Linked DNA regions of Pelagibaculum spongiae. The protein of the gene in region 1 binds, or shares a complex with, the protein of each later gene. Links are inferred from orthologs where the notes say so. Each region holds a gene or a part of one and is shown in the gene's direction. Other genes may lie near its edges. The genes, in order: nusB and rpsJ.

Evidence for each region.
Region 2: the proteins of nusB (region 1) and rpsJ are in contact, whole or in part, in a solved structure (PDB 3D3B), measured with the Escherichia coli proteins. The link is inferred for Pelagibaculum spongiae from one-to-one orthologs.

The regions. Positions count from the first base shown.
Region 1 is NZ_QDDL01000001.1:60,880-67,684, reverse strand. What follows is about bases 1,292-4,053. They hold nusB (transcription antitermination factor NusB), read left to right. Parts: upstream 1,292-2,337; coding sequence 2,338-2,769; downstream 2,770-4,053. Other genes in these bases: DC094_RS00320 (APC family permease), read left to right, coding at 3,141-4,053; ribH (6,7-dimethyl-8-ribityllumazine synthase), read left to right, coding at 1,863-2,336; ribBA (bifunctional 3,4-dihydroxy-2-butanone-4-phosphate synthase/GTP cyclohydrolase II), read left to right, coding at 1,292-1,745. In the rest of the region: DC094_RS00340 (riboflavin synthase), read left to right, coding at 1-453; more of ribBA, read left to right, coding at 609-1,291; more of DC094_RS00320, read left to right, coding at 4,054-4,544; DC094_RS00315 (hypothetical protein), read left to right, coding at 5,010-5,408; DC094_RS00310 (hypothetical protein), read left to right, coding at 5,413-5,610; DC094_RS00305 (SNIPE associated domain-containing protein), read left to right, coding at 5,652-6,805. UniProt on the Escherichia coli protein: Part of the processive rRNA transcription and antitermination complex (rrnTAC). The complex forms an RNA-chaperone ring around the RNA exit tunnel of RNA polymerase (RNAP).
Region 2 is NZ_QDDL01000009.1:164,195-171,114, reverse strand. What follows is about bases 1-2,877. They hold rpsJ (30S ribosomal protein S10), read left to right. Parts: upstream 1-1,221; coding sequence 1,222-1,533; downstream 1,534-2,877. Other genes in these bases: rplW (50S ribosomal protein L23), read left to right, coding at 2,857-2,877; rplD (50S ribosomal protein L4), read left to right, coding at 2,240-2,860; rplC (50S ribosomal protein L3), read left to right, coding at 1,582-2,226; tuf (elongation factor Tu), read left to right, coding at 1-1,021. In the rest of the region: more of rplW, read left to right, coding at 2,878-3,150; rplB (50S ribosomal protein L2), read left to right, coding at 3,165-3,992; rpsS (30S ribosomal protein S19), read left to right, coding at 4,006-4,284; rplV (50S ribosomal protein L22), read left to right, coding at 4,298-4,630; rpsC (30S ribosomal protein S3), read left to right, coding at 4,642-5,352; rplP (50S ribosomal protein L16), read left to right, coding at 5,366-5,779; rpmC (50S ribosomal protein L29), read left to right, coding at 5,779-5,970; rpsQ (30S ribosomal protein S17), read left to right, coding at 5,970-6,230; rplN (50S ribosomal protein L14), read left to right, coding at 6,348-6,716; rplX (50S ribosomal protein L24), read left to right, coding at 6,731-6,920. UniProt on the Escherichia coli protein: Involved in the binding of tRNA to the ribosomes. Part of the processive rRNA transcription and antitermination complex (rrnTAC). The complex forms an RNA-chaperone ring around the RNA exit tunnel of RNA polymerase (RNAP).

The DNA.
Region 1 (6,805 bases):
TCTGGTGATTCGGTTAATCTGGAAAAAGCGCTAACACCAACCACCCGCTTGGGCGGTCACTTGGTGAGTGGCCATGTCGACGGCATCGGCCAATTACTTAAGCGTTATACTTCCGGGCGCAGCGAAAGATTTTTAATCCGTCCTCCAAAAAGTTTGGCGCACTACATTGCCCGCAAAGGCTCAATCACGATTGATGGTGTCAGTTTGACGGTCAATAAATTGATCGGTGATGACTTTGAGCTCAATCTGGTGCCGCACACGCTTCAAAGAACAACCCTTCAGTGGTTAAAAGCCGGTGACAGCATCAACCTAGAAGTTGATTTGTTGGCGCGTTATCTGGAGCGATTGCTTCAGCGCAATACAACCACTGATGATAATGACGAGAATGGCGACACATCAGCAGCCACTGGTTTATCACTGGAACATTTGGCCAAATGCGGTTTTCTCGGCTAATCCGAGCAAACCAGTAATAGTGAGTAGGTTAGATAGGGTTTAGCACCATCTGATTTACTCAATTTGGTTAAGTGATGTGTTTGGGTAAGCGTTCTATCCAACACAGCTTTTAGTAAAACCAGTTTGAAGATAACAGTCCAAGACGAGTAGATATGATGGCAGAGCAGCAAGGTCTGAACACCACAGAAGAAATAATCGAGGACATTCGCCAGGGGAAAATGGTCATCGTAATGGATGACGAAGATCGGGAGAACGAAGGTGACCTGTTAATGGCCGCCGAATCCGTTCGTCCTGAAGACATTAACTTTATGGCGACCCATGGCCGAGGTCTGATCTGTCTGACCTTGACCCGCGAACACTGTAAAAAGCTGCAACTGCCACTAATGGTGCAGGACAATTACTCTCAATATTCGACCAACTTCACCGTTTCTATTGAAGCAGCTGAAGGGGTGACAACCGGTATTTCAGCAGCGGACCGTGCGGTAACTGTGCAAGCAGCGGTTAAACCCGATGCAGTGGCCAGCGATATTGTTCAGCCTGGACATATCTTTCCATTAAGTGCTCAGCCAGGTGGTGTTTTGTCCCGCGCAGGGCACACAGAAGCCGGTTGTGATCTGGCTCGTCTGGCAGGAAGAACGCCTGCGGCTGTGATCGTTGAAATTCTCAACGAAGATGGCACTATGGCGCGCCGGCCGGATCTGGAAATATTTGCCAAAAAGCATGGTTTGAAAATTGGTACTATTGCCGATCTGATTCATTATCGTAATCGCCATGAGCAAACTATTGAGCGCCAACCAACGCGCAAAATGGAAACTCGCTGGGGCGATTTTGATCTGATTCCATACCGCGACAGCATCGATGACCACGTGCACTTTGCATTGGTTAAAGGTCAGCTGGATCCGGAAAAAGCTGTGCCAGTTCGGGTGCACGTACCGGAAGTGATTGAAGATTTACTCGGTGGCGAGCGTGTTAATGGCGGTTGGCCATTGCAAGAAGCAATTCGCTATGTGGGCGAACAAGGCGAAGGCGTGGTGGTGGTGCTGGGCAAGCAAGAGTCAGCAGATGAGTTGATGGAAAAAGTCGCTCAGCTAGACTTGGCAGCCAAGCCACATGATGCCAACAATAAAAAAATCCAGGGTTATAAAACCGTGGGTGCAGGATCGCAAATCTTGGCCGATTTGGGGGTTCACAGAATGAAGCTGTTAAGTGCGCCGAAAAAATTCAGTGCCTTATCAGGTTTTGATCTGCAGATTGAAGAATATATTGCCTACGAAGGATCGTCTGATAAGTAACCTTCAAGGCTGGACGGAGATATAACCGGTAGCGGTAGGCGTACCGCGCTGGTTTTATCTCGGCAACCAGACGCAGTAAAAATGCGTTAATCAGAATACGTTAACCAGGAATAGATAATGAGCAATATCCAAGTAATTGAGGGCGACTTCATTCAGCCTACAGGTAAAAAAATTGCCTTGCTGGTTGCCCGTTTTAATAGCTTCATCGTTGACAGTCTGCAGTCGGGTGCTATTGATGCGCTGCGTCGTCAAGGCGTTAAAGATGAGCAAATCGTTGTTATAAAAGTACCAGGCGCATATGAAATGCCTCTGGCGGCGCAAAAATTGGCAGAAAGCGGCGAATACGCTGCGGTAGTCACTTTAGGCGCAGTAATTCGTGGTGGTACCGCGCACTTTGATTTCGTAGCAGGTGAAGCTGCTAAAGGTATGGGCCAGGTTAGCTTGAAAACTGGCGTACCGGTAATCTTCGGTGTGTTAACTACTGATTCTATCGAGCAGGCGATTGAGCGTGCCGGTACTAAAGCTGGTAACAAGGGTGCGGAAGCAGCCATGACCGCTTTGGAAATGATTAATTTGTTAGAAAGAGTTTAAGATGAATCCTGCAGCAAGACGTAAAGCCCGTAAATTGGCTGTACAAGCGCTTTACCAATGGCAAATGACCGGTCATAGCATTGTTGGCATTGAAGGCCAGTTTTTGGCAGACAATGATTTCAAACGCACCGACTCGGATTATTTTAAAGAGTTGTTTTGCCGTGCCGCCAGTACTGCTGAACAGTTAGACGCTATTTTTAGTGAATTCTCCAGCCGTCCGCTGAAAGAAATCACCCCCGTTGAGCTGTCTATCTTACGTTTGGCAACTTATGAGTTGTCAGTACGGGTTGATGTGCCAGTAGCCGTTGCGATTAACGAAGCTTTGGATTTAACTAACGCTTTTGGCGCTGATGACTCCAATAAGTTTGTTAACAGCATTTTAGATAAAACTGCTGCCAAACTTCGTCCAAACGAGGCTCGGCCTGCTGAATAAGCATTAATCCGCTTGGTTTAGCTGCAGTGTTCGATTTGCTTTAAAAACAAATCAAAAAAAATCCCCGATCAGAAATGGTTGGGGATTTTTTTTGTTCTGATTTTTTGTTGTTTTGTGACTAGAGCGAGCGGAGGTATAGCCATCGTGATATTTAAAACAATAAAATTAAAACTGTATTGTCATTAAATTCATTTTAAAAACTGATATTGGTCAGGGTCGGCTGCACGCCTATATCCATGTAACTACAAAGGTTATGGTAAAGTCCCAGCTGCGTGCCGAGCAGAACATATAACAAAAAGTGATTAAACGTTGGTGATGTGTTGTCGCTTTTCTTGGTGTGATGTCTTTATAAAAATGGGTGCTTACATTCGATGTTGAAAAAAGAAATTAAAAAGTTCGATATATTATCTTTGGCTGTCGGAGCAATTATTGGTACAGGTGCATTTGTCTTGCCCGGAAGTATGTTTTTGAGTGCCGGTATGTTGAATTCGATTATTGCCATTTTGATTGGTGGTGTGATTATTGTTGGTGTGGAAAAAAACTACGGCTATTTATTGAAAAAGTTTCCAGTGGCCGGTGGTGAATATGCATTTACCTACGATGCATTTGGCTGGAAGCATGCGCTAGTGTGTGGCTGGTTTTTGACCTTGGCCTATGTCAGTTTAATTCCGTTTAACGCCACAGGGCTGGCTTTTGTTGCCAAATTTGTTATGCCTAGTCTATTGAAAGTTGGCTATTTGTATACGATAGCGGGCTCGAGTATTTATTTGGGCGAAGTTGCGCTGGCGATCTTTGCACTATGCCTTTTTGCCTGGATCAATATAAAAGGGATAAAGCTAGCGTCCAACTTTCAAAATATCATGGTTCTGATGTTGGTCGGCATAGTCTTTCTGTTTTTAAGCTTGATCATTGCAAAAACGGGTCTAGATAATCCATTTACTGCGACTTTCCTTGATGGGCAAAATATTGAGCTGTCGAATATTTTAAGAGTGCTGGCCATCGCGCCGATGCTTTATGTCGGCTTTGACTGTATTCCACAAGTTGCCGAAGAACTGGATTTTGACGCGAAGGAAGCTTCTAGGCTAGCGATATTCTCAATTTTCATTGGTGCAATGATTTATTGTTCGATTCTGTTTTTTACCAGTTTCGGGGTGACGCTGGAAGAAATTACTAGTGGCAAAATTGCATGGGCAACCGGCCATACCGTTGAATATTATTTCGGAAAAATTGGTTTGTGGGCGCTGGTACTTGCACTGCTGTCGGCAATTGTTGGTGGAATTAACGGTTTTTACATGGCAGCCAGCAGACTGTTGTTTGCAATGTCTCGTGGAAAAATCCTGCCGGAATTCTTCGGTGTATTAGATTCGAAATATCAAACACCTAAAAATGCGATCTTATTTATTTTAGGCATCTCATTAATTGCGCCGTGGTTTGGTAGAAACGTATTGGGCTGGATTGTTGGTACTTCCAGCGTTGGCGCCTCTGTCGGCTATTTATATGCAAGCTTGTCGGCTTATAAGCTGTATAAGGCTGAACATAGCAAGGTCTTCTTGCCAGCAGTATTTGGTTCAATCGCCTCGATGATGTTTTTAGTTCTGCTATTGGTGCCGGGGCTGAGCAGTACATTGTCGATGCCGTCAGCGATTATTGTATTGCTGTGGGCTGTTATGGGTTACTGCTTTTACCGGTTTTATGATTTGCAGGTAGTTCACCACACCAAACAAGAATTGAATCGATTGATTTTGAATCAAGGTGCTGTTTCTATAGGAAAATAACAGAATAGTTGCCAAGCTTCGCAGAAGTTCGGGTTGCTGAATAAGCGCGGACTGACTGAATTTAGCTGCAATTATCGGTGGGATTTAAAAAAACCTCGATCAGAAATGGTCGAGGTTTTTTATGTTTAATTTATAGTGTTTTTCTTAATAAGTAGGTAATGACACCTCTGTCAATTGACATGTTTGGTAGTGAGTTATAACTTGTTTTCGAACGGTGAAGAAATTGTTGCTTGCTAGTCAAAGTGGGGTTTGGATGTCATGTTTTTGTGGTGCTATGAAATAATAGTTTTGCATAAGCTGTTGTATCGCATAATACGATGCAATAAGCCGACATACTTGATGATTTAAGCTAATTGGGTTAGATGATGTTGTAGATATAGATATTACATAAAATAAATTGACTTCTGTTATATCTAAAATAAAGGTGAGAGCTGTTCTAGTTGCTATTGAATTAATGGAGAAAATATGGCTAGAGGAAGTGGGTTTAGAACGGTAATAAAAGTCGTCAAAGCCATTGATAGAGCACAAAAGCAAGCGGCTAGGGAGGCAGAGCGGAGGCATAAGCAAGGGGAGAGAGAAAGAGCTAAGAAGCAACGTGAGCATGATAAGCAAACTCGTCAGAAAGATAAGGAGGTGGCTGCTAAAGAAAAAGCCAAAATTCTTGCACATGAAAAAGAACAAACGGCTAGAGAGAAGGCGCGAATTGCTAATGAAAAAGCTCAGGTTGCTAGAGAAAAATCCCAAATTATAGAGGAAAGAAAAAGGTTTAAGAAAACGATTGAAAATGCCAAGGCTGCTTATGAAAAAAGGTGTGAGGGTAGAGAGAGCCTTCGAAATGAGTTCGTAAATTTGGAGTTAAGGTAAACCTATGGATGTTAATATAATACTGGTAGTTGCAGCTGCAATCGTTGTTTCGATTACCCTAACTTATTTTTTAACAAAAAGAAAGTTTGATCGCCAGCTAGAAAGTTATAAATCCATATCTGATGCAATTTCTGAATCAAAGACAACCTTGTCTAAAATAGAACATTCCATTAATCAAGAAAAAAATTATTTTCTGAATTAAGTGATGAAGTCAAGGGGCGTCAAGAGACACTTAAATCTGAATTGTCTAAAATAAGATCTGAAGTAATCAATTCCAAAGAGGAATTGTCAAAAACAAATATCGAAACAAGATCGCTGCAATTATTAAAGTCTAATGCAGAGGAGTTGCTTTCCAAGGTAAAAGAAAACGAGACGATTCTAAAATCTATTGAAGGTGAAATACGACGTAGAAGTGAAGATATAGCAAATAAAGACAATCAATTGCATAAGCTTGTTGGGAGTATTGACCTTTATTCAAGAATGAATGAGTACGTCGCGAATGGTTTTTTCGAAATGCCAGAGTATTTGCATGAAACATCAGCTAGATTCTCGGAAGAAATAAAAAGGGTTCGTCAAAAACAGAAAAATCTTATTAAAGACAAAGAAGCCATTAAATACCCAATATCAACTATTGTAATGTCTGATAAGTCGTACAATAAAAAAATCCTTGATGGTCAAGTTAAGCTGATGCTTAATTCATTCAATATAGAATGTGACTTTTTGATTGGGAAGGTGAGTCCAGGTAGCTTTGCAAGAACTCTTGAGCGAATTGAAAAAATAGCAAATTCTTTAGAAAGTTCGGCAGTAACGCTCCATTGCGGTTTTAATATTGAATATGTAAAGCTGAAATATGAAGAATGTAAGCTCCAATATCAATACACGCTGAAAAAACAAGAAGAGCAAGATGAGCAGCGTCTTATTAGAGAGCAAATTAGAGAGGAACAAAAAGCGATAAAAGAATATGAAAGAGCAATCCTTCAAGCAGAAAAAGAAGAAAAAATGTATCGCCATATGCTTGAGAAAGCACGAGAAGAACTAAGCAAAGTATCTGATGAAGGAAGGATTGTTGCAGAGCAACGTATTGCAGATCTAGAGCAGCAGCTAGCTGACGCAGAAGCGAAGGAAGAAAGAGCGAAAAGCATGGCAGAACAGACTAGAAAAGGTCATGTCTATGTAATTAGTAATGTAGGGTCCTTTGGTGATGATGTTTACAAAATCGGGTTAACTCGGCGACTAGAACCAATGGATCGGGTTAAGGAGCTAGGTGGTGCCAGTGTACCTTTTTCATTTGATGTTCATGCAATGATTTATGTTGAAGATGCGCCAGCATTAGAATCTGCATTGCATAGAGAATTTACGCAATCACGAGTAAATGCGGTTAACTTGAGGAAAGAATT
Region 2 (6,920 bases), on another replicon or contig:
TGAGTATGAATCAGAAGTTCGTCACTACGCACACGTAGACTGCCCAGGTCACGCCGATTATGTTAAAAACATGATCACTGGTGCTGCGCAGATGGACGGCGCAATTTTGGTATGTGGCGCGACTGACGGCCCAATGCCTCAGACTCGTGAACACATCCTGCTTTCTCGTCAGGTTGGTGTTCCATACATCGTAGTATTCCTGAATAAAGCTGACTTGCTGGCAGAAGATTGCGGCGGAGCGGACAGCGAAGAATATGCTGAAATGCTTGAGCTGGTTGAAATGGAATTGCGTGAGCTGTTGGGTGAGTATGACTTCCCAGGCGACGACACTCCAATCATTGCAGGTTCTGCATTGATGGCGTTGAACGGCGACGATGCTAACGAAATGGGTACTACCGCTGTTAAGAAGCTGGTAGAAACTCTGGATACTTATATCCCAGAGCCAGAGCGTGCAATCGACGGCGCATTCATCATGCCAATCGAAGACGTATTCTCAATCCAGGGTCGTGGTACTGTTGTTACCGGCCGTGTTGAGCGTGGTATCGTTAAGATGGGTGAAGAAGTTGAAATCATCGGTATCAAAGATACTGTGAAGACAACTTGTACTGGTGTTGAAATGTTCCGCAAGCTGCTTGACGAAGGTCGTGCAGGTGAGAACGTTGGTGTGTTGTTGCGTGGTACTAAGCGTGAAGACGTTGAGCGTGGTCAGGTATTGGCTAAGCCAGGTTCTATCAACCCACACACTACATTCCAGTCTGAAATCTATGTATTAGGTAAAGACGAAGGTGGTCGCCATACTCCTTTCTTCAAAGGATATCGTCCACAGTTCTACTTCCGTACTACTGACGTGACCGGTACTATCGAATTGCCAGAAGGCGTTGAGATGGTAATGCCAGGTGACAACATTCAGATGACGGTTGAGCTGATTGCACCAATCGCTATGGATGAAGGCCTGCGTTTCGCTATTCGCGAAGGCGGCCGTACCGTAGGTGCAGGTGTTGTAGCTAAGATTCTGAAGTAATAGCTAACACATCTGAAAAAGCTGTGTTATAGTCGCCGCCTCTGCTGATTAGGCAGGGTGGCGACGCAGCTTTTAAGTTGCATAGCTAAATCATACAGCTGCCCCGATTTGGGTGCGGAATGTTTTTAAAAATGTCGCTCCTTTACCAGCAAGGTGAAGTGATGCGATGGTTTTTTTTATTTGTTTGGAGTGCGGTAGACATGTCCAACCAACGGATTCGGATTCGTCTTAAGGCATTTGATCATCGCCTGTTAGATGCTTCCACCATGGAAATCGTGGAAACGGCAAAGCGTACTGGCGCACAGGTTCGCGGTCCAATTCCGCTGCCTACTCGTAAAGAGCGTTTTACGGTGTTGGTTTCCCCGCATGTTAACAAAGACGCGCGGGACCAGTATGAGATTCGCACACATAAACGTGTAGTGGATATCGTTGAGCCAACTGATAAAACAGTTGATGCGTTGATGAAACTGGACCTGGCAGCAGGTGTTGACGTGCAAATTAGCCTTGGCTGATTGCAGAATCACTGCTCTATATACAGTGAAAGATAAGAGGTTTCGATAATGGCTATTGGACTGATCGGTAAGAAATGCGGCATGACCCGTGTGTTTACCGATGAAGGCGTATCTATCCCTGTTTCTGTCATCGAGGTCGAGCCTAACCGGATTACTCAGATCAAGACTGAAGAGACTGATGGATATCGCTCTGTTCAGGTAACTACTGGCAGCCGTAAGGCAAGCCGTGTTACGAAGCCTGCTGCGGGTCATTTTGCGAAAGCAGGTGTCGAAGCAGGACGTGGTTTGTGGGAATTCCGTCTCGATGCGGAAGAGGGTCAAGACCTTGAAGTAGGCGCTGAACTAACAGTTGGGCGTTTAGAAGCAGGTCAGAAAGTTGACGTAACGGGTACATCTAAAGGTAAAGGTTTCGCTGGTGTTATTAAGCGTCACAACTTTGCTATGCAGGATGCAACTCACGGTAACTCTCTGTCTCACCGTGCCCATGGTTCTACAGGTCAGAACCAAACTCCGGGTCGTGTATTCAAGGGTAAGAAAATGGCTGGCCAGATGGGTAATGCTCGCGTAACCGTGCACACTTTAGAAGTTGTACGTGTAGATGCTGAGCGTAATCTTGTGCTGGTTAAAGGTGCGGTTCCTGGTGCTACTGGTTCAGACGTAATTGTCAAACCAGCAGTCAAGGCTCGTGGCTAATAGGAGATAGATTGTGGAACTGAATCTGGTTGCTCCAGCAGATGGCGCTGCTCAAGGCACAATCGAAGTATCCGAAGCGTCATTCGGCCGCGACTTTAATGAAGCTCTGGTTCATCAGGTAGTCGTGGCGTATTTGGCTGGCGCTCGTCAGGGTACTCGTGCCCAGAAGAATCGCGCTGCTGTTAGCGGTGGCGGCATTAAGCCGTGGCGACAGAAAGGTACTGGCCGAGCACGTGCTGGTACTATTCGTAGCCCGCTATGGCGTAAAGGTGGTGTGACTTTCGCGGCTCAGCCGCAAGATCACAGCCAAAAAGTTAACCGCAAGATGTATCGCGGCGCAATCCGCTCCATCCTGTCTGAATTGATTCGTCAAGATCGTCTGGTAGTAGTACCAGAGTTCACGATTGAGTCACACAAGACTAAGGATCTGGTAGCGAACTTAAAGGCCCTAGGCCTGAAAGAAGTGCTGATCGTTACTGAAGCAGTTGACGAGAACTTGTTCTTGGCATCCCGTAACCTGCATAAGGTTGAAGTATTGGATGTTGAAGGCGTTGACCCGGTAAGCCTGGTTAACTTCGACAAGGTGGTGATGACTGTAGCTGCTGTTAAGCAGTTCGAGGAGAAATTGGCATGAATCAAGAGCGTCTTTTAAAGGTTCTTCTTGGTCCACATATTTCCGAGAAAGCTACCGTCATAGCTGAGAAGAATAACCAAGTTGTCTTCAAAGTCGTCAAAGATGCAACCAAGCTTGAAATTAAAAAAGCTGTGGAATCACTCTTTGATGTGAAGGTGAAGTCTGTCCGAACTCTAGTAGCGAAGGGCAAGACCAAGCGTACTGGCGCGATCATGGGACGCCGCAAGGACTACAAGAAAGCATATGTAGCTCTAGCGGAAGGTTCTGAGATCGAATTCGCCGGCGAATAACAGGGGTTTAAAGCATGGCTCTGGTTAAATGCAAACCGACGTCCGCTGGTCGTCGATTTGTTGTCAAGGTGGTCAATCCCGAGCTCCATAAAGGAGCTCCGCATGCGCCACTGCTGGCAACCAAGAAGAAGAGTGGAGGTCGTAACCATAACGGTCGCATCACTACTCGTCACATCGGTGGTGGCCACAAGCAGCACTACCGTATGATTGATTTCAAGCGGAATAAAGATGCTATCCCAGCACGCGTTGAGCGTCTGGAATATGATCCTAACCGTAGCGCATTCATTGCTCTGGTTCTGTATGCAGACGGCGAACGTCGTTATGTCATTGCAGAAAAGAACATGACCGCAGGTACTGAATTGATGAACGGCGTAACTGCCCCAATCAAGCCAGGTAACTGCATGCCGCTGCGTAATATTCCGGTTGGTAGTCAGATTCATTGCATCGAGATGAAGCCTGGTAAAGGCGCTCAGCTCGCTCGTTCTGCAGGTGCCACCGTGCAGCTGTTAGCGAAAGATGGTGCATATGTCACTTTACGTTTACGCTCTGGCGAAATGCGTAAGGTGTTGGCAGATTGTCGCGCAACCATTGGCGAAGTATCCAATTCCGAGCATAGCTTACGCTCACTCGGTAAAGCAGGTGCTTCTCGCTGGCGCGGTATCCGCCCAACTGTTCGCGGTGTAGCTATGAACCCGATCGATCACCCACATGGTGGTGGTGAAGGGCGTACATCTGGTGGCCGTCATCCGGTTTCACCATGGGGTACTCCTACTAAGGGTTACAAGACTCGCAGCAACAAGCGTACGGATAAGCTAATCGTACGTCGTCGCAACCGGAAATAGGTAGAGGGTCGACATGCCTCGTTCACTGAAAAAAGGACCGTTTGTAGACCTTCACCTGATTCAGAAGGTTGAAGCAGCGGTTGAAAGTAAAAACCGTCGTCCTATCAAAACCTGGTCACGCCGTTCCATGATCCTACCGGAAATGGTTGGTCTGACTATCGCTGTACACAATGGTCGTCAGCATATCCCAGTACTTGTTACTGAAGATATGGTAGGCCATAAGCTTGGCGAATTTGCTCCTACCCGTACTTATCGTGGCCATGCCGCCGATAAGAAGGCCAAGAAGCGATAAGGCGGAGATGACGATGGAAACTGTAGCCAAGTTAAAAGGCGCGCAGATCTCTGCGCAAAAAGTTCGTCTCGTTGCAGACCAGGTCCGCGGCTTACCAGTGGATCGCGCTTTGGAACTTCTGACATTCAGCACCAAAAAGGCTGCTGTATTGATTAAGAAGACTCTAGAGTCAGCGATTGCTAACGCCGAGCACAATGATGGTGTAGACATTGACGAACTCCGTGTCAGCACTATTTTTGTTGACGAAGGATCGACGCTGAAGCGTATTCGTCCTCGTGCCAAAGGCCGTGCGAATCGCATCCTGAAGCGCTCCAGTCACATCACTGTGACAGTGTCTGATAGCTAGGGGATAACGAGATGGGTCAAAAAGTACATCCGACGGGTATCCGCCTGGGTATCGTCAAGGACTGGGCCGCTCGCTGGTATGCTGACAGCAAGGATTACGCGAATTTTCTGGCGCAAGATCACCAGATTCGTGAATTCCTGACTAAGGAGCTGAAAAATGCTTCTGTTGGTCGCATTCAGATCGAACGTCCAGCTCGCGCACTGCGTATCACGATTTTCACTGCTCGCCCCGGTATTGTTATCGGTAAGAAAGGTGAAGATGTTGAGAAGCTGCGCAAAAAGGTTACTGCACTGACTGGCATCCCAGCCAACCTGAGCATTGAAGAGATCCGCAAGCCGGAACTCGACGCAATGTTGGTTGCTGAAGGTGTAGGTCAACAGTTGCAGCGCCGTGTAATGTTCCGTCGCGCTATGAAGCGTGCGGTTCAGAATGCCATGCGTTTGGGCGCTAAGGGTATCAAAATCGAAGTATCTGGCCGTTTGGGCGGAGCTGAGATTGCTCGTAGCGAATGGTATCGCGAAGGTCGCGTACCTCTGCATACCTTACGTGCTGACATCGACTATGGCACTTACGAAGCTCTGACCACATACGGAATTATCGGTATTAAGGTTTGGATCTTCAAAGGTGAAGTATTGGGTGGCCAACTTCCTGTAGCTGAAGAAAAGCAGCAACAGCCGAAGAAGCCTGCACGCAACCGGAAGAAGTCCGGTGGCGGTAAGTAAGGGGTAGCCAAGCATGTTGCAACCAAAACGGATGAAATTCCGCAAGATGCATAAAGGTCGTAACCGCGGAACAGCAATTGCCGGTGGCAGTGTTAGTTTTGGTGAGTTCGGTCTGAAGGCGACTGGCCGTGGTCGTATGACTGCACGTCAGATTGAAGCCGCGCGTCGTGTAATTACTCGTCACGTTAAGCGTCAAGGTCAATTGTGGATTCGGGTATTCCCTGATAAGCCAATTACTGAAAAGCCGCTGGAAGTTCGTCAGGGTAAAGGTAAAGGTAATGTTGAATACTGGGTTGCCCAGATTCAGCCTGGCCGTATGCTCTACGAAATTGAAGGTGTGTCGGAAGAAGTAGCTCGCGAGGCGTTCCGCCTAGCATCAAACAAGCTGCCGATTTCAACAATTTTCGTGACTCGGACGGTGATGTGATGAAAGCAGAAGAACTTCGTCAGAAAAGCTCCGATGAGCTGAAGACCGAGCGTCTTGAGCTGCTGAAAGAGCAGTTCAATCTGCGCATGCAGAAGGCGACTGGCCAACTGGCTAAGTCCCACCTTCTGAAAGGTGTGCGCAGAAATATTGCGCGGATCGAAACCGTGCTGAAGCAAAAGGCAGGTGAGTGATGACTGAGCAAGCAAAATTGGTTCGTCACGTGACTGGCCGCGTTGTCAGCGACAAGATGGATAAAACCGTTGTTGTCATGACCGAGCGTAAGGTGAAGCACCCGATCTACGGCAAGTTCGTAACTCGCTCAACCAAGCTGCACGCGAACGATCCCGAGAATACTTGTAAGATCGGCGATCTAGTCACAGTGAAAGAATCCCGTCCTTTGTCTAAGACAAAGAGCTGGGAACTGGTTGAGGTTGTCGAGCAAGCTCGATAACTCTTGTTACCAGCACCGGGTCTGGTGAGATGCCGGAACTGGTGTTACAATCCTGCGCCATTTGAGGCTCGTCGTGTTGGCGAGCCTCTGCGTGGGTACTAGCGGAGATTTCCCAAAATGATTCAGATGCAGTCTGTGCTTGACGTTGCAGACAACAGTGGTGCACGTCGAGTTATGTGTATCAAGGTATTAGGCGGTTCTCACCGTCGTTATGCCGGCGTCGGAGACGTAATCAAAGTCAGCGTAAAGGAAGCGATCCCGCGCGGTAAGGTTAAGAAAGGTGACGTGCATAACGCAGTAGTTGTGCGCACTCGCAAGGGTGTTCGTCGTCCTGACGGTTCCGTGATTCGCTTCGATGGTAACGCGGCGGTACTGCTGAATAAGCAGAACCAGCCTATTGGTACTCGTATTTTTGGCCCAGTGACTCGTGAATTGCGTACAGAACAATTCATGAAAATCGTTTCACTGGCACCAGAAGTGCTTTAAGCGGGTGAAGGTTCATGCGTAAATTACAGAAAGGCGACGAGGTAATCGTCATCAACGGTAAAGACAACGGAAAGCGTGGCACTATTAAAAAAGTGGGCGAAGACCGTGTTTTAGTTGAAGGCATTAACCTGGTCAAAAAGCATGTCAAGCCTAACCCGAACGCGGGTGTGGCAGGTGGCATTGTTGAAAAAGAGGCCGCCCTGC